Regions from separate parts of the Lysinibacillus sp. FJAT-14222 genome, predicted to be linked through region 3. Evidence: predicted binding sites of a transcription regulator. Region 3 holds the regulator's gene; each other region holds the start of a gene.

Region 1 (10,467 bases), on a different contig from region 3:
ACGACCATATGTAGGCTTCATCCCTACAACACCGCAATAAGCTGCTGGTTGACGGATTGAACCACCTGTATCAGAACCAAGTGAAAATGGAACTTCTCCTGCTGCAACTGCTGCTGCAGACGCACCTGAAGATCCACCTGGTACGTGGTTTAAGTTCCATGGATTTTTTGTTGTTTTATAATATGAGTTTTCATTTGAAGAACCCATTGCAAACTCGTCCATGTTTAATTTACCGATAGTAACCATACCGGCTTCACGTAGCTTGTTAACTACTGTTGCATCGTAAATTGGCATAAAGCCTTCTAAAATTTTAGAAGCACAAGTTGTTTCTAAGCCTTCTGTAACGATGTTGTCCTTCACACCGATAGGAAGACCGAAAAGTGGTCCACGCTCTTCAAATGGCACTTTGTCCATTTCTGCTGCTTGTGCAGTTGCTTTTTCTTCGTTTGAAGCAAGGAAAGCTTGTACATCGCCGTCAAGCTTCGCCACACGTTCGTATGCTTCTTTTGTTAAATCAGCGATTGTTAGCTTACCCGCTTTAATGTCAGCTTGTAGCTCCTTTGCTGAACGTTCAAATAACGTCATGAGGAATCCTCCTATGTTTTAGTATTACATGATAGCTGGTACTTTTACTTGACCATCTTCTTGTTCTTTTACGTTTAACATCATTACTTCACGGTCTAAGCCTTTTGTTGCCACATCTTCACGCATTACGTTTACTAGTGGTAAAACGTGAGTTGTTGGTTCAACATTCGTTGTATCTAACTCGTTTAATTGCTCTGCGAAGTCCGTAATTTTACCAAGCTGTTCAGCAAATTTCTCTGCTTCCTCTTCTGTAATTGCAAGACGTGCTAAATTTGCCACGTGCTTAACTTCTTCTTTTGTTAATTTCGCCATTTTTTCACACCTCCGAATACTCATTCCATTCATTGTTTTTGTCGATAACAATAGGGTTGAATAAAGTTAACCATGCAAATAATCATAACATTTTTCATATTAAAAATCACAACTTTCACCAAAAATAAAGAAACTTTCACTACTAGGACGAAGTGTTGTCTTTAGGGACTGTCTTAAGAGTCTTTCATAAGACTTCGCTTTTCATGAGCAGGGCATGGATCGTGTTGCTATGCTCTCTTTTATCCGTCGTTTCGAGGAGTCTATCCATTTTTGCTTTTCTATCCGTCGTTTCGAAAGCTCTTTCCGCCGCTCCAAGAAGTCTATCCGGCGCTTTTGCTTTTCTATCCGTCACTTCATTGAGTCTATCCGGTACTTCGTAGATTCTATCCATTTTTGCGCCTTCTATCCGTCGCTCCGAGAATTCTATCCGCCTATTATTAAATCTCATTTTCCATCCATAAAAAAATAGCCAGCATAAAGCTGACTATTTTTTATTCATAGATATGCACATATGGTTCCTTTTCGTTGGCTTTCTTAATGATTAATGCCATTGGATCGTTCATCGCGGTAACACTTACTTCAACGTTGGTGTTATCGAATTGATTGATAAGAACACCTGTTAAATATTGAGTAAAGCCTGTAATTTCAGCTTGACCGAAGAATTGGATTGGTATTTCGATTTTTAGCTTTTGAATTTTTTTATTTTGATAGAAGCCTGTTCCTATCACACTAGTATAGTTAGAAAAATATTTATCTACATCTTGTTTGAAATTCTTAAAGTTACTGCTATCATCTCGATATACATCCTGTGATTCATCCGTCGGGAACAGTACATACTCTTCATCAATAGCATTCCAATCAGTTACATCATTTTGTCCAGCTTTGGCCACACCATAGTTAAAATACGTCCCTGGAATAATGTCATTGCGAGCCTGCTGCTTGAACAAGCCTACTACAATCGGTACATCTTTTAATTCATCACGAGTTCTTAGGCGAGACACAATCTCCGTAGCCATCTTCTTCCCTTGCTCGACAAGTGCTGCCTCTGAAATTGGTTCCTCATAATATTCCCCATATTTCTCTTTTTGATAATAATAAATAGAGTTTAAGGCAAGTCCTATCGAAATACCGCCTAATTTTACTTTATTATCATCCGTTTTTGTTAAATAATTTTGCTCAACAATATGTGATAAATAGATTGGGGCCTTTGTTGCACGTTCCTCTGGCGTCATCGAGTCCGTCGTTGGAGGATTTAACCCCTCCTTAACTTGTGAACTGCGCTTCAGGTAATTGGTTACTGTACTTTCGGCTAAATATTGCCCTTCTTGGAAGAAGTAGTTTTTTGTATCAAACTCATTTTGAGAAAGACGCATTAAACCTGTTTCAACTTCCTTCATATCATATTTCGTATAAATATTTGAAACTACTAATCCTCTGCTAGCACTTTTTTTATAAGGAGTTAGCGCTCTATAATATGATTCATCAATCTGTATGCTTGGAATAATCGTTGTTTCCGCTTTTTCCTGTTGCGTCTCCTGTGTAAGCTCTGTCTCCTTCTCTTTAGAAGGCACACAGCCGACTAGCATTGCAGCAGCGACAATTGCAGGAATGAGTCGAAATGACTTCATTATTTTAATACTCCTTTACTGATATTCAGATTTTGCTTGACGAATTGTTCATACCTTTCTATGGAAAGGACGGACAATTCATCTTACTTTACTATAATATTTAGATGATCACCATAACGTGTGATTGATTTCCGTTCCGACTGGGCGCTTTGTTGCTGTCGCTACGCTTTCGCACAGATAAAACATTTGCCGCTGTCGCACAGAGCAAAGCTTCCTGGGGGTCTCGGGCCAACATGATGTTGGTCACGAAGGCGTTATCACAGGATGTGATGGTTTTAGCCTTCGTTCCTCTATCGCTGATCCCCAAGGAGTCGCCCAGTCTCCACTCCAATCAATTTATATAAGGTATGCATTTTAACAAATGTCATCCACAACTTTTGGTGATGAACCTGAAAGTATCCATTATTGGACAAGGTTAAATTGTTCGATCAGGCGATCTTCATTCCAAACTTCAATCCCTAACTGCTCGGCTTTTGTTAGTTTAGAACCCGCATCTGCTCCTGCAATGACAAGATCAGTTTTTTTGCTGACACTGCCTGTAACAATACCACCTAACTCTTCTATTTTCGCTTTTGCTTCGTTACGTGTCAATTGCTCAAGTTTACCAGTTAATACAATTGTTTTACCTGCAAAAGGATTATCTCCTACAGCTACCTCTATCTTTTTACCTTTATATGTCATATTGACGCCTACTTCGGCAAGGCGGCCAATGACTGCACATGCATCCTCGTTTGAAAAATACTCGACAAGCGATGAAGCCATCTTATCACCAATCTCATAAATTTCCACTAGCTGCTCCTCTGTTGCTGCCATCACAGCTTCCATCGTTCCAAACTCCTCTGAAACAATTTTCGCTGCCTTTTCACCAACGTGTCGTATACCTAGTCCAATTAGTAAACGTTCCATCGAATTTTCCTTGGAAGCCTGAATAGCATTTACTAAATTCGTCGCTGATTTTTCACCCATACGCTCAAGTTCGACTAGTTGTTCTACAGTTAAGTGATACAAATCAGAGACATCATGAATTAAATCTGCACGTAAAAACTGCTCAACGACCTTATCACCAAGACCATCAATATTCATAGCATTACGCGATACAAAATATTTAATGCTCTCCGCAATTTGTGCAAAACATGCAGGATTTACACAACGTAATGCTACTTCTCCTTCAATACGAATAAGTTCGCTCTCACAAACAGGACAATTTTCGGGCATTACGTAGGGAACTGAGTCCTCAGGGCGCTGCTCCAGTAGTACACCTACAACTTGTGGAATAATGTCTCCGGCTTTTCGGATAATGACTGTATCTCCTAGTCGAATATCTTTATCTCGAATTAAATCCTCATTGTGTAAAGATGCACGTTGAACCGTCGTACCTGCCACTTGAACAGGCGATAAAATAGCAGTTGGTGTAACAACCCCTGTACGCCCAACCGTTAAATCAATATCAAGTAATGTTGTGACTACTTCCTCAGCAGGGAATTTATAAGCAATTGCCCAACGTGGACTCTTTGCCGTATAACCAAGTTCATCCTGCTGTGCATAGCGATCCACCTTAATAACAATACCGTCAATTTCATAGGCTAAATTCGGACGATCTTCAGTCCATTTTTCGATGAATGCTAGTACCTCCTCAATCGTTGAGCAGCGTTGACGCTCTTTATTTGATGGGAAGCCTAGTCCCTCTAAATAATCGAGCATCTCTGCGTGGCCGTCAATACCATATGCCTCACCATCTCCCCCAATTGCATAAATAAAGGTTGATAGCTGACGACTCGCTGCAATTTTAGGGTCTAACTGGCGTAAAGAGCCAGCAGCCGCATTTCGCGGATTAGCAAATAATTCTTCTCCGTTTTCAGTACGTTGGGCATTCAATTTTTCAAATGATTTTTTAGGCATATACGCCTCACCACGTACTTCTATTGCGATCGGTTCCTTTAATCGAAGAGGTATTGCTCGAATCGTTTTTAAATTTGCTGTAATATCTTCCCCTACAACACCGTCTCCTCGCGTTGCCCCTTGTACAAAAACTCCATTTTCGTATTTTAAAGAAATCGCAAGACCATCTATTTTTAACTCGCAAACATAAGAAAAGTTATCACCGATTGCTTGACGCACTTTACGATCAAATTCACGTAAATCTTCTTCATTAAAAGCGTTTGATAGACTTAGCATAGGGTAATCGTGAGTCACTTTTTTAAAGCCCTCTACCACTGCTCCGCCAACACGCTGTGTCGGTGAATCTGGGTAAATTAGTGAAGGATTTGCTTCCTCTAAAGCAATAAGTTCATGTAATAATTGGTCATAAACACTATCTGCTACGACCGGTTTATCCAACACGTAATAGGCGTGACCGTATTCATGCAATAATTTATTTAACTCCGCAATACGCTGTTCTATTTCGTTCATTTAAGTTCCTCCGCTTACGCTTTTTCAATAGGTGCAAACTGTGCCAATAATCGCTTAATGCCAACTGGTTGTGGAAAGGCGATATCTAGCTCCGTACCATCACCCTCACCTTTTACACTGACAACCATACCTGTTCCCCATTTTTTATGGATCGCCTTGTCCCCGGCCTTCCAGCCAAATTGGTCTCCACCGGTTGTTTGTAAACGAGCTGTTGCTGGTTGTGTTTTCTGAATTGCTCCAAGTGTACGTTTTTGGTACCCACCTGCTGAACGATTACTAGAGGCAAACGGAACCTCAGGCTTCGTACCACCTTTGGACATTGATTCTGTAATATCCTCAGAAATTTCACCTAAGAAACGAGAGACATTGTTATAGCTAGAACGACCAAAAATTGTACGACTTTGTGCACTAGTTAAATACAAACGTTCCTCCGCACGTGTGATACCTACGTAAGCGAGACGACGTTCTTCTTCCATTTCATCCATATCATCAAGTGAACGAGAATGTGGGAAGATATTTTCCTCCATTCCAATGATAAAGACCACAGGGAATTCTAAGCCCTTTGCGGCATGCATCGTCATTAAAATAATGTTGCCCTTCGATGTATCCTCTTTATCAAGTGCATCAATATCTGCAATTAGAGCTAAATCTGTTAAAAAGGCAATTAAGCTCTTTTCATCACTACGCTCCTCAAAAGCCTTTGTTACTGATAAAAACTCTTCAATATTTTCTAAGCGACTTTCCGCTTCAATAGTCTTTTCGTTTTGTAGCATTGCACGATAACCTGATTTGTCAATGACTTGCTCTACAATTTCAGTCACAGATAAATATTCTTGCATCTCTGTAAAGCCTTTAATCATCGCATAAAACTGCTCAGCCGAATTAGCAGCCTTCCCTGTTAGACCCATGAATACAAGATCATTCATTGCATCAAAAATAGAGCGATCTTGTTCAATCGCATAGCGCGCCATTTTTTCAAAGGAGGTTGCACCTATACTACGCTTTGGCTCATTGATAATACGTGCAAGTGATAAATCATCATCATTATTGGCAATAAGGCGCAAGTAGGCAAGTAAGTCCTTAATCTCTTTACGATCATAGAACTTAGTACCACCAACTATTTGATAAGCCATATTGGACTTAACAAGCACTTCCTCCATCACACGAGACTGAGCATTTGTACGATAGAGTATCGCAAAGTCATCAAATGAACGATTTTCTTTTTGAATATGCTGTTGGATTGTTTGTACAACGAATTGTGCTTCCTCTTGCTCGTTATACGCTTTGTACAATACGATTTTTTCACCCTCTGCATTTTCTGTACGCAGTTCTTTTGGATAACGTGTTGTATTATTTTGAATGACGTCATTTGCTGCTTGTAGGATGCGTTTTGTTGAACGATAATTTTGCTCAAGCATAATGGCCTTAGCATTCGGATAATCCTTTTCGAATGAAAGAATATTGCCAATGTCCGCACCACGCCAACGATAAATCGATTGGTCTGAATCACCTACAACACAAATATTTTTAAATTTCTTGGCCAGCATCTGAACAAGTAAATATTGAGATTTATTCGTATCTTGATACTCATCCACATGAATATATTGAAATTTATTTTGATAGTATTCAAGCACTTCAGGTACACGCTTGAATAATGTAATAGTTGTCATAATCAAATCATCAAAATCGAGGGATTGATTGCGGCGTAGTCTTTTTTCATAACCTTTATAAACCTGGGCAACCGTTTTTTCGTAAGGATTATTTTCATTGATTTGGCCTGCATAATCATCCGCAGTTATACATTCGTTTTTTGCTGAACTTATTGCATTTAAAATTGCACGTGGTTCAAAACGCTTCGTGTCAATATTTTCATCCTTCATAACATTTTTAATAACGGATAGCTGATCAGTCGAATCTAAAATTGAAAAATTACGTGATATCCCTAGCTGATCAATATTGCGTCGTAAAATTCTCACACACATTGAGTGGAAGGTCGATACCCACATACTATCACCAGTTCCGTTACCAAGAATGCCATCAATACGCTCACGCATTTCACGTGCAGCTTTATTGGTAAATGTGATTGCTAAAATCTTTGATGGGTATACTTCTTTTTCGATTACTAAGTATGCTATACGATGTGTCAATACACGTGTCTTCCCTGATCCAGCCCCCGCCATAATTAGAAGCGGTCCCTCAGTTGTTTTAACCGCATTTTCCTGCTCAGGGTTCATACCTGCTAATAAGTTTTTCGTTAACTGCTCCATTTCGCACCGCCTTACAAACATTTATTTATCAATTATGCCTCGGCATAATTGCGTCCGGAATCGGCTTTGTGCTTGCACAAAGAACTCCTTTCCGATTCCGTGACATCCGCCGGAGGCTTTAACTTCTTTCAGCAGGTGTTTGGACACCTGCTGAAAAAGTTAAATTATATCGTATTTTTAACAGCCTTAACAGTCGCAAGTGCAGCTTTTAAATCTTCGTAAATAATATTACCAACTACTACTGTATCTGCATATTTTGCCATTTCTGCTGCTTGCTTAGCAGATGTAATGCCGCCACCGTAAAACAGTCGCGTATTTTTCAGCTCTTTTTTCACAGCACTTACAACGTCTATATCACCATAAGTTCCGCTATACTCTACATAAAATACAGGTAGTCTAAAGAAATTTTCAGCCATACGTGCGTAAGCTACAACATCATCAATGGATAAATCTGTTTTCGCATTCGTTACTTCTGCTACTTTACAGTCCGGGTTTAAAATACAATAACCTTCAGCTACTAATTCATCCCACACCATAATATCTCCATACTCCTTAATGGCCTCATGGTGTAGATTTTTAATCCACTTTGGATCATCACTATTCAACACAGTTGGAATGAAATAATAGTCATAGCCTGGTGTTACCGAATCAATTGAAGAAATTTCAAGCGCAATTGGTACTTCAAAGCGTCGTACACGAACAAGCAGATCTAATACACCATCTAATGTTACACCGTCTGTTCCACCAACTATAATAACATCTGTACCTGACTCACAAATTCTTTCTAGTGCCTCATCTGAGATGTCTTTAGCTGGGTCTAGTTTGAACACATGTCTCCATTCTAAATAATCCATCTATTTTACCACCTATCATTTTCTATCTATTCGTTTACAAGTATAGCTTATGACTGTCGACAAAAAAATGAAAAAGACTGAGCAGAACCTCTACCCAGCCTCTTTACCTACTATTCTTTTGGTGCTTGAAACGGCTTTTCATCTGGATACAAACGACCTAGCATTTCATCATATGTATCATTCCCGTAATCAAAGCAACGACGTACACGTGAAATAGTTGCAGTACTTGCACCTGTTTCCTTTTTAATGGATTCGTAGGTTTTCTTTAAACGTAGTAAATGCGCAACCTCAAAGCGTTGTGCCAGCGATTGAATTTCACTAATCGTACATAAATCATCAAAAAACTTATAGCATTCTTCGATGTCTTTCAGCTCTAACACTGCTTTAAATAATTGATCTGTTTGATGCCCTCGAATTTTTTCGATTTGCATGCAATTTTCCTCCCTTTAAGGCTGCGTTTTCACCATTGCTTGTAACCCTGGTGAAGTTGGTATGAAATGAACCCAAGACTTCCCTGGTACTAGCTTTACAAGTTCCCCAGACTCTTCTACAGCCATTGGTATTCCATCAATATTAGCCCATTTGACTTCTCTCATATAGCCATTTTGAAATACATACGCATTTCCACCAGAAGTTAAATCAATTTCTTGGCGTCCCTCTTTATCAACAGTTTGATGTTTCATTTCAAAAAATAGAACATTTGCCAATGATAATGTGTCGCCTGTTAACATATCCTTTGTGTCAACGCCAGCCGATTGTCGTCCATAACGATTACTTTGATGATCATACACATACGAATTATGGAAATACTCACTATTTCCGTAGTAAATGTCAACTTGACTTGTTTCAATGCCTATTTTACCACGTTCATCGGGTTCATAAAAAGCCTGACTTACTTTTTCACGGTAAATCATTGAAGCGTCCACTTTTTCAGCTCCATTTAAGATATTTTCAGGCGTAATATACGAGTTGTGTGGAGCAACACGATCTTTTGAACGTTTAAAAAGTGTACCATCATAATCCATACCATTTATATTGTCGACTACATTATTACTAAGCATTGATTTTGCTTCTGGGCTATAGCCATGTGCTACGTAAAATGCATCGAAGCCTTTCGCAAGATCAACAAAATAAGATCGAGCACTACGAACAGGCCCTATATTTTCTGGCAGTTCACTTTGATAGACTGCTAAAAAACGAGTTACATTGCCTTCTGCCAACATTTCATAAATGATATCTGCCGCAGCCAATCCTGATTGTGGACGTGCTTCAGGATGATTATTAATTGTGACCATAATCGGGCGTTGTGTGATTTCTTCCTTAACAGCCTCGCCTGTTAACGGAGCAACTTCCGACCCTTCTTGAACAGACTCTCCAATAGCAGATTCTTCGTCAACTTTTTTCGTATCGTCTTCCTTCACTTCCGATGAATCTTTTGAACATCCTCCTATCAATAAGGTACTAAAAGCCATGGCAATAAATAGTTTCTTTGATTTGAACACAAGCATTACTCTCCTTTAATCAACTACATTTAACTGTAATTCTGGCTATACCATAGGGAAACTTCAACTAGCGCATCACTGCTGGTAATAATAACTTATTCTTCATAACATCAAAAATCCCTTTTGGTGTGATACGGATATATGGTAAATGTGTAGATTGTAAGAATAATAAAGAATAAATTGCATCTCCTAAGTGGTAACCACGTTCCGCTAATGCTTGTTTTAAGAACTTCTCTTTTTCTGATAGCTCCTTAACATCCCCATCATATAAAAGACCACCAATAGTTAATGGTACAGTTGCAATTACTTCACCCTTTTCAACAAGTACAATCCCACCACGCATTGCCTTCATTTCTTCAAAAGCTGTAATCATATCATCTTTATTTTTTCCGATCAGCAAGATATCGCCTGTATTCGAATAAGAGGAGGCAAAACCTTGAACACTAGTAGCAAAACCTTTAATCATCGTGTTAACATGCCATTTGCCATCTCTATTGATGAGCATTAAATAGCATTCATCATGATCTGCAAGTTGCCCTTCTCTAGTAATTAATGAGTTATATGGTTTCGTAATAACATCATTTACTAGCTCAATTCCAAACGGCATCGAGAACTGAAAGTCATGAGAAGTTAATGAAAAATCTAAATCAAATGCCGGTAACGCTGAATAGTCAATTTCAGCAAGCCTTTGTACTCGCTCTCCATCGCGTTTTAACCAAACTCCTTTTGATAATACACTCTCAGGAACTGGGTGCCATTCATCTTGTAAAATATTAAGTGAGGCAAATCGGCCAGTTGCGATAAAACCATGTAAGCTGGACATATTATAATAACGTGCCACATTGTAGGAAGCCATTTGATAAGCATCTATTGGTGCTACACCTGCATCTAAGGCTACTTGAATACATTT
Region 2 (10,467 bases), on a different contig from region 3:
GATTCCGTACGTTTTTGCGGAATAGGATTTTTCATTTTTTGCTCAATTTTTTCGAGCGCTTCTTCCTGTTCACGCTCTTTGCGACGTTTTTCTGCTAGACGATTAACAACTTGCTGTGCTGTTATACCATTCACACCGACAGCGGCATATAAATCTTCTTCGTTTGTATAGTTAAATTTGTCGAAAATACGTTTCAAATTTTCCGCTGACATCGTTTCTTTCATGTCAAAATCTTGTGCACGGATTTCCTTTTCTATCATCTCTTTACCTTTGATGATATTTTCCTCACGAAGATGACGTTTGAAGAACTGCTTTATTTTATTTTTCGCCTGAGAGGATTGGGCTATTTTTAGCCAATCGCGGCTCGGACCAAAAGATTGCTTAGAAGTTAAAATTTCAATAATATCTCCCGTTTTTAACGGTGTATCAAGCGGTACCATTTTACCATTGATTTTCGCGCCAATTGTACGATTTCCAACTTCTGAATGCACACGGTATGCAAAGTCGATAGGTACAGAGCCTGCTGGCAATTCAATGACATCTCCTTCAGGCGTGAATACATAGACCATATCAGAGAATAAATCAAATTTTAACGATTCCATAAATTCCTCAGCATTTGAAGACTCATTTTGGAATTCTAAAATTTCTCGGAACCACGTTAATTTTTGGTCGACATTTTGTTTTTCATTATCAACTTTTTTACCTTCCTTATACGCCCAATGCGCTGCAATCCCGTACTCGGCAATTTTATGCATTTCCTTCGTACGAATTTGAACTTCTAATGGGTCACCATAAGGGCCAATTACTGTTGTATGCAGTGATTGATATAGGTTCTGTTTTGGCATCGCAATATAATCTTTAAAACGTCCAGGCATTGGCTTCCATAAAGTATGAACGATTCCAAGCACGGCATAGCAATCTTTAATACTATCGACAAGTACACGAATGGCTAATAAATCATAAATTTCGTTGAATTGTTTTTTTTGTAATACCATTTTACGATAAATACTGTAAATATGTTTAGGACGACCATAAATATCTGCTTCAATTTCAACCTCTGTAAGCTGTGACTTCATCTCAGCCATAACATTGTCTAAATATGCTTCACGCTCGTCACGTTTTTTCTTCATAAGACTGACAATGCGATAATATTGCTGTGGATTTAAATAACGAAGTGCTGTATCCTCAAGCTCCCATTTTACAGTCGAAATCCCTAGACGATGCGCAAGTGGTGCAAAAATTTCAAGCGTCTCTTTAGAAATACGGCGTTGTTTTTCTGCAGGCAAATGCTTTAACGTGCGCATATTATGTAGACGGTCAGCCAGTTTAATCAAAATGACACGAATATCCTGCGCCATTGCTACAAACATTTTTCGATGATTTTCTGCTTGTTGCGCTTCTTTAGATAAATATTTAATTTTCCCAAGCTTTGTTACACCGTCTACAAGCATTGCAACCTCTTCACCGAATTCACGAACCAAATCGTCACGCGTAAAATCTGTATCCTCTACAACGTCATGTAAAAAACCAGCCGCAACTGTTTCAGGATCCATTTGTAATTCAGCTAAAATACCAGCTACTTGCACCGGGTGAATAATATACGGTTCACCTGAGCTTCGGAATTGCTCAATATGGGCATCCCTTGCTAATTCATATGCTTTTTTCACGAATGCGACATTTTCATCATTCATGTAGGATTTGACTAACTCAAAAACGTCCTCGGGAGTCAAAATTTGCTCTTTCGCCATAACATGTCCACCTTGCTCGTCAAATTTTTCAAATTAGATATAAATTTAATTGTATAAAATATTATGGGCTATTGTAAAGTAACTGTGTCATTTTGTTTAGTTATTCTCGTGAACAATGTGAAAAATGGAAAAAATACTCTCTGAAATGAATAAAAAGACTCTTTGCGAATGTAATATTTCGCAAAGAGTCTCTCTTCTTGTAAATTGTGGATTCCTCAAAATATGTGCTTTTATATAATTGTTTAGCCTAATTTATTATAAGCTACAGCAATTTTAGCACCAACTACTGCATTATTTTTTACTAATGCAATATTGGCATCAAGGCTTTTACCTTCTGTTAATTCTTTAACTTTGCCAAGTAAGAATGGCGTCACGTTTTTACCGTGAATACCGTTTTCTCCTGCTTCTACTAGAGCTTTTTCAATGATTTCTGTAATGAATGAGTGCTCAAGTGCTTCAGACTCTGGAATTGGATTAGCAATTACAGCTCCACCTTTTAAGCCTAATTGCCATTTTGCACTTAGCATTTCTGCCACTTCCGCTGGAGTATCGAGCTTGAAGTTTACATCAAAACCGCTTTGACGTGTATAGAATGCTGGAACTTCATCTGTACCAAATCCAACAACTGGTACACCCTTTGTTTCAAGAAATTCTAAAGTTAAACCAATATCTAAAATAGACTTAGCACCCGCACAAATGACAGCTACATTTGTTTGTGCCAATTCTTCTAAGTCTGCTGAAATGTCCATTGTTGTTTCAGCACCACGGTGTACACCACCGATACCGCCTGTTACGAAAATTTCAATGCCAGCTAATTCTGCACAAATCATTGTTGCAGCTACTGTTGTCGCACCTAATTTTTTTGTTGCTAAAAGATAGCCTAGATCACGGCGAGATGTTTTAGCTACACCTTGTGCATTACCGAACATTTCAAGTTCTTCATCTGATAAACCAATTTTAATTTTACCATCGATTAATGCAATAGTTGCTGGTACTGCACCATTGTCACGAATAATTTGTTCCACTTCGCGTGCTGTTTTTACATTTTGTGGATATGGCATTCCGTGAGAAATAATTGTTGATTCTAATGCTACGATTGGTAAACCTTTTGCTTGTCCTGCTTTTACTTCTTCTGATAATACGATGAATTCTTTCATGTTGTTATTCCTCCATTTCACTTTTTAACAAATCAACTGATAGTTCAGGTCTTACTGTATATGGAGATGCTAGCGTATTTTTGGCATTCGTTAAGCCTGCATCAATACATGTTGCAATGGATTGCCCAGTAAGCCAGCTATGGATTACAGCACTGACAAAGGCGTCTCCTGCACCTGTCACATCTTCAATTTTTTCTATAGTCTTAGCAGAGAAATGACTTGGCTTCGTTGTAGTTGAAGCTGCATACACACCCTTGCTACCAGCTGTAATAATTACATGCTCAGCACCTAATTTAAGAAGTTGCTGTAAAGCTTTTTCATAATGTGCAGAGCCTTCGATTGTATGACCGACAATTGTCTCTGCTTCATCTGTGTTACAAATAAACCACGTTACACCTTGCAACGTATCTGGCAGTCGATTCATTTTTGGTGAAGATACCGGCACGATGACAAATGGAGTTTCTCGAGCAATCGCCACCTGCTGAATGTAAGCTACTGTTTCCTTTGGACAGTTTAAGTCCATAATAAAGCAGCCTGCATTCATTAGCATTGCCTCATGTTTTTTTAGCAAACTTGGCAACAAAAGGTCATATACTTCCATATTTGCTACTGCTAGTGCTAGTTCTCCCTGCTCATCCATAATCGCAGTATAGGAACCTGTCGAAGCATCAGGAAGCTGCTCCACATAACGTAAATTCATAAATGGCTCTGAAGCTTCTTGGATAACTTGCCAATCGGCATCTTTGCCGGCAGTCGTCAGTAATGTAACCTGATGATTTAATCTACCTAAGTTTTCAGCAATGTTGCGGCCAACACCACCTACACTAAATGAAGAACTAGCAGGATTGGATGTACCGAACTGGACGTTTCCCTTTACATGAAGTTTTCGGTCAAGATTTGCTCCACCGATACAAACAATTTCATTTTCCTCGGGCAAAATATACGCACGACCGACAATTTTCCCCTGCTTCGTTAAGCTCGACACTAAATTAGCAAGGACTGGACGTGACAGATTCATCTTATCTGCCATCTCTTGCTGAGACATAAACGGATTCTGGCGAATTAATGCAAGGATCGCCTGTTCTCTTTCATTCATAGCATCACCTTTTATTATATTTGTTTACATTATAAACTTTTGTTTGGTGTAAGTCAAAAATTTTTTATTATATTTTTGCAGGTGTGTTGATTAACCATTTTTTATCCATCCTAATTAATTAGAGGGCTCTGATTTCCGCTACGGGCTACTCGCTTTCCTGCGGGCGAGCGTCGAGCCGCTTCCTCCGCTACGCTCCGTGCAGGGTCTCGTCTGTCTCGCTTTCCCGCGGGAGTCGAGTAGCCCTTCGCTACAATCAGTTAAAATGGGCATACATTAGCAAAGTATCAATAAAAAAATCCTTTTATCACTCAATAATAAACCTATATTTCCCTAATCAACACGCTTGATATTTTTGAACAAAAAAGTTGAAGCCGATATGTTATTGGCTTCAACTTCATGTTTGTGGTAAACCATTGCTTCAATGAAGTATGGTTTTTCGGCATAAAGAGGGGGTTGATTTCCGTTCCGACTGAGCGCTTTGCCGCTGACGCTTCGCTTTCGCGCAGATAAAACATTGTTGCTGTTGCTTCACTTTCGCACAGAGCAGAGGTTCATGGGAGCGTCAAGAATCGCGCCCGCAGGAAAGCAAGTAGCCCAGAACGGAAATCAATCTATTTAAAGCGCCACAACATTTTTACAGATTCCCTTGACCATTTTGTTTACAACACTGTGAAGTTGAGCTCAATATATATTATCGGTTCAACTTTTTAAATTGATTTTTGATTATCAAATATTGGCTTGATGAGGTGTTTGTTTTTTCACGATGATGACAAATAAACTTGCCAATGCACAGAACATCCCTGCAAGGAAAAAGGCCCAAGTATATGAATTGAAAAACTTATAGATAAGGCCTCCACCATAAGCAGCAACTGCAGCTCCTGCTTGATGAGATGCGAAAATCCATCCATAAATAATACTACTTTTATTTGTACCAAAAATTTGTCTAGAAATACTAATCGTTGGGGGTACTGTGGCAATCCAATCTAATCCATAAAATATTGTAAAGATTGTCAATAAAGTGAATGATCCTTGCATTAATGCATATGGGAGTATAAGAAGAGACGTTCCTCTTAAAAGATAATACCAAAACAATAACCATCGATTATCAAAACGATCAGACAACCAACCTGATAAAGTGGTACCAACGAGATTAAACACTCCCATAAAAGAAAGAAAGGATGCAGCGGTTACTAAAGGAACTCCAAAGCTAATACAGTAAGAAACAAAATGAGTACCAACTAACCCACTAGTTGAAAGTCCACAAATAAAAAAACTTCCCGCTAATAACCAAAATTCTTTCACCTTTATAGCCTCAAATAAACCGCTAAAAGCAATTCTAATCGGATTTTTCTTCTGATTCTCTTGATGCAATTCTAGCTCTTCTTCCATTCCATACGGAAGAATTCCAATATCCTGTGGCTTATTTTTGATAAACAAAAAAATAGCAATGAACATAACAATGCTTAAGATGAGAATCAATCCAATCGCCCATCGCCAAGAAGAATGTTCAATAATAATTGCCAATACAGGGAGGAGAATTAACTGCCCTGTCGCTGTACTCGCCGTTAAAATCCCTACTGCCAGTCCTCTGCTTTTCACAAACCAATGATTGGCTACATAGGGACTTAACACAGTTAAAAAGAGACTCGCTCCTAAACCAATAATACCGCCCCAAATAATGATTAACTGCCATGATTGAGTCATGAAAAGCGTTAGCGTCATACCTATTAATAATGTAGCCATCGCACCTAACATCATTTTCTTTAAACCGACTATTTCTAGTAATGCCGCCATAAATGGACCTGAAAAACCATATAAAAATAAACTAACTGCAAAAGCTAATGCAATTAAAGAGCGATCCCAATTAAATTCTTTTTCAAAAGAGTCTATAAAAACCCCTGATGATGACATTGTAATACCTGCAACAATAATTGAGAAAAAGGTTACGACTAAAATAAACCAGCTATAATGAATACGCTTCATCTTGACACCTTCATTTCTTGAAAGATTTTTTGAAATACTCTTTAATGAAAAAGATTACTGTTTAATATATGTATATGCATATATTACTGGGGTAAATTCCTTTAAAAAACATGTATATACATATATAATCTTAGTAATCGCTTTTATTACTGTCAAGGAACATTTTCCAGCTTAACAAAATAAATCAATAAGGCTACTATAATATTGAACCAATTCGAAAAGGAGTACGGAGCAATGAAGAATATAGATTACACACAAATATGTGTATGTGCAAACCTTCGAAAAAAAACAAGAGTCGTGACACAATTGTATGATAAATTACTTCAGCCCACTGGCTTAAAAATTACACAATACTCCATGCTAGCAAATATTGCCCATCAACAATCAGTTTCCATAAGTCGACTAGGTGCAATATTGCTGCTCGATCAAACAACTATTACACGCAATATTAACTTGTTAAAGCAAAATGGCTATGTAGATTTAATGAGAGATCCGCAAGATGCTCGAACAAAGATCATTACACTAACTGATAAAGGGGTTGAAAAATTAAACGAGGCTGCTCCAATTTGGCAAGATATCCAAGAAAGAATTATCAATGATATTGGCATAGAGAAATACGAGGAGTTTTATGAAACATTGAAAACTATTCAAAAAATAATTAAATCTTATGATGAAGAATAAATAAACGGACCTAAACAAAAGAATCCATTTTGAAAATGATTGATCAAAATGGATTCTGCATTGTTGATTATGTCAATTATATTAAGGTGTCATTTAAGTATAGCTCTTCGGCAAAATGTGGGGTTGATTTCCGTTCCGGCTGGGCGCTTTCCTGGGGGCGTCCGATGAGCCGCTTCACTCGCGTTGCTCGCTCCAGGGTCTCATCTGTGACGCTAATCCCCAAGGAGTCGCCCAGCCTCCACTCCAATCAACTTATCCACATAGCATACATCTTCTGCCATGTTATTTGAATTTATAGTGAAAATATGTAAAAAACCGCGGCAGTAATTGCAAATATACCATCGCAGCGATGTTATAAATCTATTCTGTTCGATTATATGATGAGAAGTCATTCCTAGCATAGTTCCCCTTTTGACAAAATATTTGCTTGCCCTCCTACCATCACTCTTGGATTATCTTTATTTATTAATTTTGTAATGATGTTTGAAGGTCTACCCATACAATGCCCTTGAAGGAATAAGTACTCTTGATCAAATTCATTTAGTATGTGGTTATGAAAAAGATAATAGGTTAACGCCCCATTTGAAGTACCTGTTGCAGCTTACTCATCAATACCGTAGAGTGGCAAAAGTTTCTACTCTCTGCTATTCCTTCTTTTGTGTCGAGCGTAAATGCACGAACGCCTCCCACTTTATTGATTTTTGTATATTCAGCAAGTGCTTTAAGATCAGGATTTAAAGCATACAAAGCATCCTTTGTTTTTATTGGAAGAGTATATCCCAAAGACCTGTACTTGCAGCTTGCGGCACTATATTGAAATTTATATCTCCTATTTGGTTTTTATCAATTTTAAAAAGGGCAGCCAACTTATTATAATCATCAAATACTCTTCCTAACTGAGGTTCAGCTTGCTCCATCATGATAAATGATTGATTCACTTCAACAGCAAGTGTGCCGGCAAATGTTTTTATAAAATATGTATTATTATCTTCAATAGTACAACTGTCTAATAATGCCGTGAAGGATGCAATAGTAGCATGTCCACAAAGTTCAACCTGTGCAGTTGGTGTAAAAAACTTTATTTCAAAATTTTTATTGTCTATTTTTTTAATAAATGCTGTTTCTGAAAAACGAACTTCTGCAGCAAATTTCTGCATAAACTCTTCGTCTAAATTCTCATGGATTACTACGCCTGCTGGATTACCGCCAAATTTTGTTTCTGTAAAAGCATCGATTACATAATATGACAAAGCTAACTCGCCCTCATTTAAAGTGTCTTTATTGCTTATTTTTAATTTCTCATCTCATTTATAAATCATAAAAAAAGCGCCACAAAAATGTGACGCTTTTCTTGAGAACTTTATGCCCATGAAATCAATGTGTCATATTAAATAAAGTATGGCTCTTCGGCAAAACGAGAGATTGATTTCCGTTACGACTGGGCGCTTTGCCGCTGACGCTTCGCTTTCGCGCAGATAAAACATTTGTTGCTGTCGCTTCGCTTTCGCACAGATAAAACATTTGTTGCTGTCGCTTCGCTTTCGCACAGATAAAACATTTGTTGCTGTCGCTTCGCTTTCGCACAGATAAAACATTTGTTGCTGTCGCTTCGCTTTCGCACAGATAAAACATTTGTTGCTGTCGCTTCGCTTTCGCACAGATAAAACATTTGTTGCTGTCGCTTCGCTTTCGCACAGATAAAACATTTGTTGCTGTCGCTTCGCTTTCGCACAGATAAAACATTTGTTGCTGTCGCTTCGCTTTCGCACAGATAAAACATTTGTTGCTGTCGCTTCGCTTTCGCACAGATAAAACATTTGTTGCTGTCGCTTCGCTTTCGCACAGATAAAACATTTGTTGCTGTCGCTTCGCTTTCGCACAGATAAAACATTTGTTGCTGTCGCTTCGCTTTCGCACAGATAAAACATTTGTTGCTGTCGCTTCGCTTTCGCACAGATAAAACATTTGTTGCTGTCGCTTCGCTTTCGCACAGATAAAACATTTGTTGCTGTCGCTTCGCTTTCGCACAGATAAAACATTTGTTGCTGTCGCTTCGCTTTCGCACAGATAAAACATTTGTTGCTGTCGCTTCGCTTTCGCACAGATAAAACATTTGTTGCTGTCGCTTCGCTTTCGCACAGAGCAAAGCTTCCTTGGGGCGTCCGATGAGCCCCAAGGAGTCGCCCAGTCTCCACTCCAATCAACCAATCCATTTAGCAAGAATCCATTAATATTGAATAAGTGTTTTTATGTTTAAATCACCAATTTTTGCACGACCGTTTAGTTCTGTTAACTCGATAAGGAAGGCACAGCCAACAACCTGACCACCTAATTGTTCAACTAAACGTACTGTCGCTTCAATTGTACCACCAGTCGCAAGTAAGTCATCACAGATTAATACTTTTTGACCTGGTTTAATCGCATCCTTGTGCATTGTTAGCGTATCTTTACCATACTCAAGACCGTAGTCAGCACTTATCACTTCACGTGGTAATTTCCCTGGCTTACGAACAGGCGCAAAACCAATTTCAAGCGCATAAGCAACCGGGCATCCGATAATGAAGCCACGAGCCTCAGGACCTACCACAATTTCAGCACCTAGTTCTTTTGCGTAATTTACGATTTGATCTGTTGCATATTTGTATGCCGGACCGTTATCCATAATTGTTGTAATATCTTTGAAACTGATGCCCTCTTTCGGCCAGTTTTCAACCGTTGTTACGTATTGCTTTAAATCCATGTTGTTGTTCCTCCTACGAAACTTTTTCGTATATTAATGTAATCGTTCATCAAACCATTGTTTTAATTCTATATAAGGGGCATATACAAGCTTTTGCTCCATTTCAATCTGTTCTGAACGTTGTTTGTAAGACGGTGCCTCTGTAAGTGCTTGTTTTGGTGCATTCACGTTGACAGTCGTCAGTCCACTCTCCATTTTAACAAAATCAAGCTCAAAAAACACCTGTGTCATAAATTTTAATGCATCTAATGGCCAACCTGTATGCTTCGCTAATTCAGCCAAATGCATATTTAATGGAAAAGCAGGTCGATTTTTCAAAAATTTATAATACCAAGAGAATTGCTCACGCGTAGGCAATCCATTGAAATACTGTGAATCAGGCATGTAAAAGTGTGCATAAATACGGGAAGGTGCTGTTTTTTGTAATACATTTTCTAACAGTTGAACATTTTGTGGCAAATCTAATAATACGATATAATTGCTTTGATCTACATTCAAAAGCGTAGGATCGACTGCTAGAATCGGCACACCAATAAGAGACTGATAATAGGTCATCGTCTCTGAACGGAAGGCGATAAATGTCGCCTCCTCTTTCGGGACCGTATTTAACCAGCGTGAAGTTTGACGAATACCACGAATATCAAATAATTGCCATTCAGTCGTTTGAACATCCTCTATCATAAATTGGGCTTTTTTACGTCCCTGCCACTCGTTAATTTGTAAATCTCCTGTAAATGATACTTTTATTCCATATGTTAACTCGTCGTGTAGATGTCCTTTATTAAAACCGACACTATCCAATTTTTCATAGCCATCCGTCAATTCAATCTTTATATGATTTTCGGCTGCTCCAATTTTTCGCATGGAGGCTATTTCTACATCTTCAAGCACATAAACAGGCTTTGGAAAATCCGTACCATATGGACCAAGCGTGGAAATCTCTTCAATGGCATCAGCTGAAATTTCATCCATTTTTAGTGGTATATCAATATTGAGTACAGGTGTCAATTGCTCTTCGGATAAACAAGCTCTTGCTTGAGCATCTAAGCGGGATCTTAATTC
Region 3 (10,467 bases):
TCTTGACCATTAGGATTTCCTCGATTAGATAAATTGTTTTCAGGACGATAGCCATTTTCAACGGCACGACGCATGCCACGACGTATTTTAGCATTATGGATTCTGCGCTGGTACTCCTCTACGATCGCTAAAATTTCTAGAAGCATCGTATCCATTTCATTTAATTGTACAGGCCCCGCGTCTCGCATAGAAAAAACATCAGTTTCAGTTTTTTGCAATAAATGCAATACTGCCATTCTAGCATTTCCACGTCCTAAGCGTGTTTCATCCTGTACAAATAATGCTTTAATTTCTTTTTCTTTAATGAAATCGAGCATTTCAAGTAAGCCTTCTCGTTCTACATCATAGCCACTATGCTTGTCTTTAAAAACGCTCTTCACTTCATAGCCCTGCTCTTTAGCATAGCGCATTAACTCCTCCTGCTGACGCTCAAGCGAGGAACTTTGTGTCTCTTTTTCTGTACTCACACGGCAATAGACAACAGCCGTTTGTTCTTTATTTATCATTGTTCATTTCTCGCAATTTCAATAGAATTTATGGGATTGGGATGGTCACCCACTACTGGAATCACTAGGGGTTTACCTGCAATAATGTTAACGTTCGATAATTCATTTTCGGCCTTCACAAGTTTAATCCAATCATCCTTTTTCATTTTACCACGGTATTGTTCAGCTAACGACCATAAGCTATCACCATGTTCGATTTCAATTTCTGTGTAACTAACATCGCCTGGATCTGTTATAAAAAGGTATGCTGCAAATAGTAGACAAGCCCCTAATAAAATTGTAATATGTGGATTTTTCTTTAACCAGTTCATAATCATAACCCCTTTTTAAGAATGTTTGTTCGGAATATATGTTCTTATAATAGTACGAACAAACGTTTTTGTCAAACACTTTTCGAACCTATGTTTGCGTAAGTGTTCGCATTCTGTTATACTACTAATAAGTAGAATGATTAGAAAAAAGAGGTGAGCAATCATGAAAAAAGTTTCGAAAAGACAAGAGGCCATATTAGAGTTCATCAAAGAAGAAGTGCGCACAAAGGGGTATCCACCATCTGTACGTGAGATTGGTGAAGCAGTTGGACTTGCTTCAAGCTCAACAGTTCATGGACATTTAGCTCGTTTAGAGCAAAAGGGCTTTATTCGTCGAGATCCAACTAAACCACGCGCTATTGAAATTCTAGAGCCAGAGGATTCTATTCAAAAGCAACATGTTATACATGTCCCACTTGTTGGGAAGGTTACAGCAGGTTCTCCAATAACTGCTGTTGAAAATATCGATGAATATTTCCCACTACCAGATACTTATGGTACAAGTGAAGATCAATTATTTATGCTAGAAATTATGGGTGAATCAATGATTGAAGCTGGCATCTTAGACGGAGATTTAGTCATTGTTAAACAAAAAGCAACGGCTGATAATGGTGATATTGTCGTAGCAATGACTGAAGAGGATGAAGCAACTGTAAAGCGTTTCTTCAAGGAAAAAAATCATTTTCGTTTACAGCCTGAAAACGCAACAATGGAGCCAATTATCGTAGACCAAGTTTCTATTTTGGGGCAAGTTGTTGGCCTCTATCGCCGTGTACACTAAAAGTATCTTAATAATAAAGTATAAAAAGAGGATATTATGTTCGCATATACCTCTTTTTCTTATGAGTTCCATTTTATATTCGAACAAAGTTAAAAAAAGAATCCATTTTAACATGGATTCCCTACACGCTAGCAATGTATTCAGTTAAATTAAAACATTGAATTAGCAATTTCAAGCAAATCATACACCGTGAAATCTTGTGGTATTTCACTTTCTATCCTAATTGAATACTTTAAACTGTCATGAAGAAAAATCAGTTCGTTCCGCAGATACAATGCTTTTATACCATTCTTTAAGGTGTAAATATTTTCACCCTTGGCTGCCTCTAAATCCTCTTCTCCCGGCTCGATTTTCACCTGTAACAATCCATGTAATTTTACATTTCGATACCTTATTAGAAGAGTATCTTTGTTTATATTTCCTTCTACATGCGTAATGTCAAACGGAAATTTGGATGCAGTCAGGATATTCGCTTTATGCTTGTTCGAATATTCCTTTATCATTTTCGATTCATTCATAAATGGGTTGGACCCGTCGTAAATAACACGAATATCTGTTATTTTTTCTTGATTAGATGTTATTTCCCATATAAAAGCTATTCTTTCAGGCATATCTTCTCCATCGTCAAAATAAGCCAATGATACTCTCACATTAGCTTTAAGTGAAGGCAAACCCGAAACCCTTCTAATTGGAGTCTCTTCCCTTATCTCAGGAAGTTTAACATTTGAAGATAAATAAGTCCTCGCCTGTTTTTCATCTTTTTTCATCAATGCCATCGTAAAATTGCTTACTACATCATTACCATATGGTCCTGCCTTTACATGTTGAATCGATAAAAATAACAGCATGAAGATCTGCAATACCAACACTATTTTTTTCATGTTCATCACCAGGGTTATCTTTCCCTCGATAATAAATTCTATGCTTCTACCTTGAACATCAAACTAGCCTTTACAAATGCAGTAAATAATTTCTTCGATACTTCATCACCTGCCATTGCTTGCTCTTCAGGATGCCACTGTACTGCTAGACAAAATGGTAAATCTTCATGTACCACCGCTTCAACGATACCATCACTTGATTTTGCTGCCACTTTCAACTTTTCTGCTACTACATTTACAGCCTGATGATGAAATGAATTCACAGCAATTTTCTCTTCCTCTATAATCGTCCTTAATAATGTATCAGGTGTTAGACTAACATAATGTGTAGCAACGCCTCGAGCTGCCTGTTGCAAGTGCTTAATTAGTTTACTACTATGATATTCACTCTCCATATCTTGATATAACGTGCCTCCCAGCGCCACATTTAGCATTTGAATCCCTCGGCATATACCAAAAATCGGCATTTTCCGAATATAGGCCGCTTCAATTAAGGCAAGCTCCACTGAATCCCGTTCTGGATGAACCTTCCCTAATTTTGGTGTAGGTTCGGCACCAAAAAGGAATGGATGTACATCATAGCCACCCGATAGTAATAATCCATCCGTCAACGATAAAATTTGTACTACATCCTCTTCCACTCCAAGTGGAATTATAAGTGGAATACCACCAGCTTCAATGACACTTTTGCTGTAGGCCTCATTTAATCTTGAGGACAAATCATCCTCCACAAAGGCCGTTATACCGATAACTGGTTTCACCTTATCCCCTCCATGATTCCACAAAATTTATCCCGCATTAACGGACAGTAATTTATCTGTACCGAAAGCGTAGCGTCAGGTACAAGATCCCCACCTCAAAATTTAGCGAAAGCAAAGTAGTTAGGTGAAAGGTTAACTGCCCGTAAAAGCCCGATTGGTGAGTGGAGATGAAGAAAATCCCCACTAACTTACCAAAATCCAAGATACCAATTAATCAACGCATCCCCATAGAAATAGACAATAATAGCTGCTAGAGCAATAGATGGTCCAAAAGGTACAGGCGTTTTTCTTCCCTGCCCACGTACCTTTAACACAACTATCCCAACAATCATGCCAATCACCGATGCTAAAAATAGCGTCAGAAGTGCATGTATTGCGCCAAGTACGAGACCAAGTAAAAAGAATAATTTAATATCGCCTCCACCCATCCCCCCTCTTGATAGGACAGCTATACAATATAATATGCCAAAGCCTACGATGGCACCCACTATACTGTCCCACCACGGAGACAAAGGCGATACTACACGCCCAATAACTAGCAATGGCAAAAAGAATAGAAGTACTTTATCAGGAATAAGCATATACGCAAAATCTGATACGACAACAATAACTAATAATGAAATCAATAATAGGGCGACGAAAAATTCTACGCTAAAGCCTAATTTCCAATAAGCAAAAGCAAATAATACACCTGTTATAAGTTCCATCAATGGATAAATCCAAGAAATCTTTTGTCCACAGCTACGGCATTTCCCACCTAAAAATAAATAAGACAAAACGGGCACCAGATCAAGCGCTGTTAACTGCCTCTGACAATTAGTACAATGCGAAGGTGGACGTACAATGGACTCCTTCAAAGGTACACGTAAGCCAACTACATTAAAAAAGGAGCCAAGAACGAGCCCAAATAATAAAACTGTAATTGTATAAGCAATTTCCATTTTTATGTCCTCCTATACTAATAGACGCCCATACATTTTAAGTATGCGCGCCAATCAATTATGCCTCGGCATAATTGCGTCTGGAATCGGCTTTGTGCTTAGGCTTGCAGATGTTTTTTTGCGCGAAAGCGTAGCGGCACCGATGCAGACAGGTACAGGTGTTTTGACACCCGCTGAAAGAAGTTAAATTATTGTTGTCCTTCATAATAGAACGTCGTTACTTGTACGGTAGCTTTTAAAGTTAAATCGGCGTCCTTCTCTAACTGATCCTGTTCACCTGGTATAGTAAAGTTAATGGCATCCGTTTTCATCACGCGCTCTAATTGTTCAATTTCCTTTAAAAAGCTTTCTAGTGACTTAAGGTCTAAAGCAGCGACCTCCAAATTAAAGGTGATTAATTTTAAATTAGCAGGAAGTGATTCCTTTGCAATAGAAGAAATGAGAGATTTCTCCTCCGTATTTTCTTGCTCACCATTGACTTCTGCATCCGCTTTTTCAAGCATGTTCGGATCAGGGACATCTGATTGTGCTACAGATGTATCATCATTATTAAAATTCATTGACTCAATACGTGTCCCTGATACTTCTTCAATCTCAGCTAAATCTAAAACAACCTTTTCAATCGCTCTTGTTTCCGGTAGTTTTTGTCTCATCGTTAAAAGGTTTGAGGTTGGTACTCCTTGCTTTTCATCTAATTTAGCTAGTTGCCCATTTAAACTAGTAATTTGTTGTTGAAGTTGCTTCACATTGCTTTCTTTCGATTCAACTTCATTCATTTTAGGTAAAAGTAAATAGTAATATAAAGCAAATAAAATAGCGGCTATTAAGGCTATTAATAGCATAATAGATGATTTTTTACTACTTGTTAGCTTATTCATGGGCGTTAACCTCCAGCTAAGAACATTTGATCAATGGTCGCTGTAATTAACACGGAGTAACGAGGAACTTCTTTAAATTTTTGTTCCGGTGTTAGCTCCTTTTGTCCACCCACTTGCACATAAAAGTTAGAAATGGAGTTGATTTGTGCATCTGTAAAGTAAAGACTAGCTAAAAGTCTCTCTACATATTTAGAAATGTCAGGCATTGATTCGAAGTCAACTGTAATGTTAATTAAATCTTGCCCAAATTCATAGCCACGTAATTTCGAATAGGCTGGTAATAATTTTTGTGTTTCTTCCATTAATGGAGTAACTGGATACGAAACACTCTGCACAAATTGCATGGACTCTTCCAATGATCCTTGATTGACATTTTGTTTTGTATCCAGCTCTTGCTGTAATTGTTCAACCTGTGTCGTTAGAGACTGTTCTTCCGCAAGTAGCATGGAGAGATCACTTTTCGCCGTAAAATATAAAAATATTAAATATGTAACGACAATACCGACTACTAGGATAAGCAAACTATAGAAGAGCTTTGGAGCGTCTGCCCTTTTTTCAAGCTGCGGTAAAAGGTTAATATCTGGTACCATCATTTAACCTCCTTTAAAGCTAAGCCAAGCAACGTTGAAAATTCCTTTTTAAAAGCCGGAAAAAACTTTGCTATTTTTGCACCATCAACAATTGTCAAAGGTGTCGCTAAATTAGAAGCTAATAAATTACTAATGGATGTTAGCTGTGGATTATCACCAAGAATAATGATTTCATCCACTGATTTTTCACCTTTATGTAAAGAAAATTTAAAGAAATTCATCATCCGATCAATTTCTAAAACTTGGTCCATTACGACCATATGATAATCATCGGTTTTGTCACTATATTCAAATTGATAGCTAAATTCATCTTCTTGTTTGCCCTGCCATTGCGATAAATTAGTTTCAATCGATTGATAACGTAAAAATTCAACTTGTCCCTGTGAAAATATACTGATAGAGAGTTCATTTATTGACCAGTCAGCAATTAAATAGGTTTTGTCCTGAGCTAACAATGACATATGCTCCAATAATCGAATATTACATAATGCCCGAATATCCACAGCTTCAGGATCTAACGAAACATCTAGCAACATGCCAACCATTTTAGTAATTTCCTCTGACGGTGCTGCAAATAGCATGGCCTTACCATCCTCAGGATCGGCATCATAAACATCTATAAGTGGTTCTTGGAAAGGTAAATGAATGGCGTGCCCTAACTCCATCTCTGCATAACCACGCAATTCAGCTGCTTCAATATCTTTCGGGTGCTCAAAACTTTTTAAAAGCACCGTCGTATCTGGTACAAACATACGTACAGGCTGTTTTTTCCCCGTCCATTTCACTACCTGTTCTTTTATAATTTCAAAAAGTGCTACCTCATCCATAATTGTCGCATTTTCAACGATGCTCTCAGCTAAAGGATATTCATATCCCTCCCACTGACTAGGCTCTGGTCCTTTCGCCACAATCGCACGAAGCACATAATCCTTTAATTCAATTGAAACATGCGATTTTTTCTTTCTTCTAAACATGTGAAAAGACCTCCTTATCCTATTCAATGAATTTCCTTAATTAGTCATCCATTTCCCAGCCAGAAACGTTAGAGTTAACGTTTCTGAATGGGTTGGGAGGACTGATTGTTGTACTGATTTTCTTTAACTTCCACTTCCTCCTGTACTTGCTTCTGTTTTAACTCCTGCTTTTGTTAATTTTTTATTTAGTTCATTTTCAGTTGTTGTCTTATCTGTCATTTCGTAATCTGGCAATTTAATATCTTCAAATCTTGGATATTTGATTGACCATTCTTTTTTTGTTTTGTCATAAGTCACTTTAGTACCTGTTGGCAAATCAACACCTTCTACAAAATCTTTTAATGATGATTCATCACATGCTTTTGTATCACCATCACAAACTCCGTCAGCATAAGCAATTTTTGCTCCTGCAAGGATATTCGAAGCTTCCGCTAAAATTGCACGGTCTTTCGATTTATTAATGATATTACCAATCGCTGGGATAGCAATCGCCGCAATAATTGCAAGAATTACAATTACCGCTAATAGCTCGATTAATGTTAAACCTTTCTCATTGTTAAGTCGTTTTTTGTTTACTAATTTTTTAAACATAGTAGGTTTCCCCCTTATATTTTTTATTTGAAGTGTAATAACACGAACTTCCTTATAAATTTTCTAAATCTATCATTATTTAAATTATTACAAAATTACATATTTTCATATAATTGGAACATAGGTAGGAAAATAGCCGCCACGATAATACCGACAACAAAAGCGAGCACGAGTATCATAAGGGGCTCGACTAAAGATTTCAGTGTATCGACAGCACGATCTACTTCTTCCTCATAAAAATCAGCAATTTTCTCTAGCATATAATCTAGTGAACCTGTTTTCTCACCAATGGAAGTCATTTGAGTAACAAGTGGTGGAAAGAGCCAGCTTTTTTCGAGTGGCTCCGATAATGTCCCACCCTTTTCCAAATTATCACGAGCCTCTAAAACAATTTTCCCAATTACAGGATTACCAGCAACTTTTTCAGCGATGGTCAGCGCCTGTAGAATTGGCACCGAGCTACTAAAAAGAGTCGATAATGTTCGAGTCATTCGGGCTATCACATCTTTTTGCAACAGCTGTCCAAATATAGGCATTCGTAATAGAAATACATTGACTGTAAAATGAAACTCTTTATTATTTTTATAGAAAAAGTGAAATCCAACTACTATCACAATAAGTGCTAAAATAACAAAGTACCAGAATTCGATAAGCCAATCACTAATCCCTACGACGATAACTGTAATGAATGGCATTTCCAAATCCATATCCTTAAAAGCTTCCATAATTGTTGGTACAATAAAAACCATTAAAAACATGCCAACAACTACCGTTAAAAATGATAATATTGCTGGATAAATCATAGTAGATTGTATTTTCTTCTTAATTTTGTACTGTTTTTCAAGTGTGCCAGCTAAGCGATCTAATGTATCATCAATACTTCCTGTCACCTCACCTGCACGCATCATGTTCACAAATAGTACAGGAAACACTTTTGGATGTTTACTTGCTGCATCTGAAAATGATGTACCGTTACGTATATCTTCTTCCACCTGCTTCAATGCCCGTTTTAATGGCTTACTTTTTGTTTGTTCACCCAAAATATGTGTAGCCTCTACAACTGATACGCCTGCACGAATTAAAGTTGCATATTGTCGACAGTAAATAACAAAATCTTGGTGCTTAACCTTTGTTCCAAGAGATATATCTTTATGTAAAATACTATTTGATTCTTGAAGTTCTCGTGCATTAATGCCCTGTGCACGGAGTTTTTCCATGGCTACCTTTTTATTTGGCGCATCAATTATGCCCTTTTTAGGAGTACCTGTTTTTGTACGTCCACTATAACGAAATACCGTCAACTATAATCACCAGCGTTCATATAGGGTCTTGCATCCTCTAGAGAAATTTTCCCTGTTGCGATTAAATGCTGCATTGATGATTCTAGTGTGTGCATGCCCAATGCCTTGCTTGTCTGCATAACGCTTGGGATTTGATGAATTTTTTCGTTACGGATCAAGTTTGAAATGGAAGGTGCTTGTACTAAAATTTCTGTTGCAGCGATACGCCCTTTTACATCTTTACGTACAAATAATCGCTGTGAAATAATACCTTGTAGCACATTCGCAAGTTGCACACGAATTTGACTTTGCTGATGTGGTGGAAACACATCAATAATGCGGTCAATTGTTGTTGGTGCACTGCTTGTATGTAGTGTTGCCATCACTAAATGTCCCGTTTCAGCAGCTGTTATGGCTGTTGAAATCGTTTCATAATCTCGCATCTCACCGACCAAAATTATATCGGGATCTTGACGCAATGAAGCACGCAGACCATTCGCAAAACTCATTGTATCTACACCAACTTCGCGTTGATTAATCATTGATTTTTTATGCGCATGTAAATATTCAATTGGATCCTCCAACGTAATAATATGCTTCGAACGTGTCTCATTTATATGATCAATCATTGCTGCTAATGTTGTCGATTTACCGGAACCGGTAGGACCTGTTACTAAAATCAATCCTTGTGGTTTTTCTGCAAGCTTATACAGAACCTCTGGCATATTGAGTGATTCTATCGAAGGAATTATTGCTTCAATTAAGCGAGCCGCAACCGTTACTTCATTGCGTTGATGATATGCATTCACACGAAATCGACATTTCCCAGGCAATGAAAAGTTAAAATCAGTCTCACCTTTTTCTTCAAATTCTTGCTTTTTATGATCTGGAAGAATATCTTTTACCATGTCTTTCAGGTCTTCTGTCTCTAATGGTATCGATCCATATTGTTCAAGCTTTCCATGAATACGATAAACAGGTGGAATGCCTTTTGTTAAATGCAAATCTGATGCTTTTTCTTCAAATGCTCGTGTTAACAATTCTACAATTGAGTATGCTGTCATCCCTATCACATCCTAGTCTGCGCTTGCCACGCGTAAAATTTCTGATGTGGTCGTTTGGCCTGCTACGACCTTTAAAAGTCCATCTACTAATAATGTGTGATAACCCTTTTGCTTCATATAATCTTGTAAAACCATATCCCCCATGCGACTTAAAATCATGTCCTTTACTTGTCGATCGACTGGTAAAATTTCATGAATAGCCATACGTCCACGGTAGCCAGTATGATTACAAGCGGGACATCCACGCCCCTTCCTACCATGAGTCACACCCTCTATGCCATTCTCCTCTAGTATTTCAAGTTCACGTGTAGTAAATACATAAGGCTCTGCACAATCTCGACAGACTCCACGTACTAATCTTTGCGCCATAATTCCTATAAGTGAAGAGGATAAAAGAAATGGTTCAATCCCCATATCATGTAAGCGTGAAATGGATTCTACTGCATTGTTTGTATGTAAGGTACTTAACACTAAATGTCCTGTGAGTGAAGCACGAATTGCAATTTGTGCAGTTTCAAGATCACGAATTTCCCCAATCATCACAATGTCAGGGTCCTGTCGTAAAATCGAACGTAAGCCGACCGCAAATGTTAAACCAACCTCTTCCTTTACTTGGATTTGATTGATGCCATCTAATTGATACTCCACTGGGTCCTCTACCGTAATAATATTTACTCCCTCCTCATTTAAATGAGTAAGAGCAGCGTATAAAGTTGAGGATTTCCCTGAGCCCGTTGGTCCAGTTATCAGCATAATGCCATTTGGATGTGCTATCATTTTGCGGAAAAGAGCTTCATTGCATTCACTAAAGCCTAATTTATCAATATCATTTGCCGCAGTTGTTAAATCTAAAATCCGCATAACGACCTTCTCCCCATAAACGGTTGGCAATGTGGATAATCGAATATC

What was found. The regulator LexA, encoded in region 3, represses DNA repair genes until DNA is damaged. The targets are predictions, from matches to a motif close to CGAACATATGTTCG.
Region 1: a site for LexA is predicted at 7,216-7,229, ahead of pcrA (DNA helicase PcrA). Genes of this name have one in related genera too.
Region 2: a site for LexA is predicted at 4,034-4,047, ahead of AN161_RS20480 (carbohydrate kinase). Genes of this name have one in related genera too.

Annotation. Positions count from the first base shown of each region.
Region 1 covers NZ_LIYL01000064.1:48,629-59,095, forward strand. Annotated here, with positions in the region: gene gatA (Asp-tRNA(Asn)/Glu-tRNA(Gln) amidotransferase subunit GatA) at 1-585, opposite strand, end outside; gene gatC (Asp-tRNA(Asn)/Glu-tRNA(Gln) amidotransferase subunit GatC) at 610-897, opposite strand; gene AN161_RS25920 (hypothetical protein) at 1,082-1,288, opposite strand; gene AN161_RS25925 (CamS family sex pheromone protein) at 1,389-2,525, opposite strand; gene ligA (NAD-dependent DNA ligase LigA) at 2,928-4,934, opposite strand; gene pcrA (DNA helicase PcrA) at 4,949-7,201, opposite strand; gene AN161_RS25940 (heptaprenylglyceryl phosphate synthase) at 7,366-8,055, opposite strand; gene AN161_RS25945 (YerC/YecD family TrpR-related protein) at 8,166-8,486, opposite strand; gene AN161_RS25950 (DUF3048 domain-containing protein) at 8,502-9,557, opposite strand; gene AN161_RS25955 (adenine deaminase C-terminal domain-containing protein) at 9,625-10,467, opposite strand, start outside.
Region 2 covers NZ_LIYL01000048.1:87,818-98,284, reverse strand. Annotated here, with positions in the region: gene AN161_RS20490 (bifunctional (p)ppGpp synthetase/guanosine-3',5'-bis(diphosphate) 3'-pyrophosphohydrolase) at 1-1,748, opposite strand, end outside; gene AN161_RS20485 (pseudouridine-5'-phosphate glycosidase) at 1,991-2,905, opposite strand; gene AN161_RS20480 (carbohydrate kinase) at 2,910-4,001, opposite strand; gene AN161_RS20475 (MFS transporter) at 4,728-5,984, opposite strand; gene AN161_RS20470 (MarR family winged helix-turn-helix transcriptional regulator) at 6,219-6,665, shown strand; gene AN161_RS30710 (PhzF family phenazine biosynthesis isomerase) at 7,427-7,915, opposite strand; gene AN161_RS20455 (hypothetical protein) at 8,048-8,878, opposite strand; gene AN161_RS20450 (adenine phosphoribosyltransferase) at 8,893-9,405, opposite strand; gene recJ (single-stranded-DNA-specific exonuclease RecJ) at 9,439-10,467, opposite strand, start outside.
Region 3 covers NZ_LIYL01000021.1:236,415-246,881, reverse strand. Annotated here, with positions in the region: gene AN161_RS10750 (recombinase family protein) at 1-506, opposite strand, end outside; gene AN161_RS10745 (LysM peptidoglycan-binding domain-containing protein) at 503-817, opposite strand; gene lexA (transcriptional repressor LexA) at 981-1,598, shown strand; gene AN161_RS10735 (hypothetical protein) at 1,748-2,479, opposite strand; gene AN161_RS10730 (gamma-glutamyl-gamma-aminobutyrate hydrolase family protein) at 2,518-3,240, opposite strand; gene AN161_RS10725 (A24 family peptidase) at 3,429-4,181, opposite strand; gene AN161_RS10720 (hypothetical protein) at 4,370-5,059, opposite strand; gene AN161_RS10715 (GerMN domain-containing protein) at 5,065-5,652, opposite strand; gene pilM (pilus assembly protein PilM) at 5,649-6,623, opposite strand; gene AN161_RS10705 (prepilin-type N-terminal cleavage/methylation domain-containing protein) at 6,747-7,214, opposite strand; gene AN161_RS10700 (type II secretion system F family protein) at 7,310-8,515, opposite strand; gene AN161_RS10695 (type IV pilus twitching motility protein PilT) at 8,512-9,558, opposite strand; gene AN161_RS10690 (GspE/PulE family protein) at 9,571-10,467, opposite strand, start outside.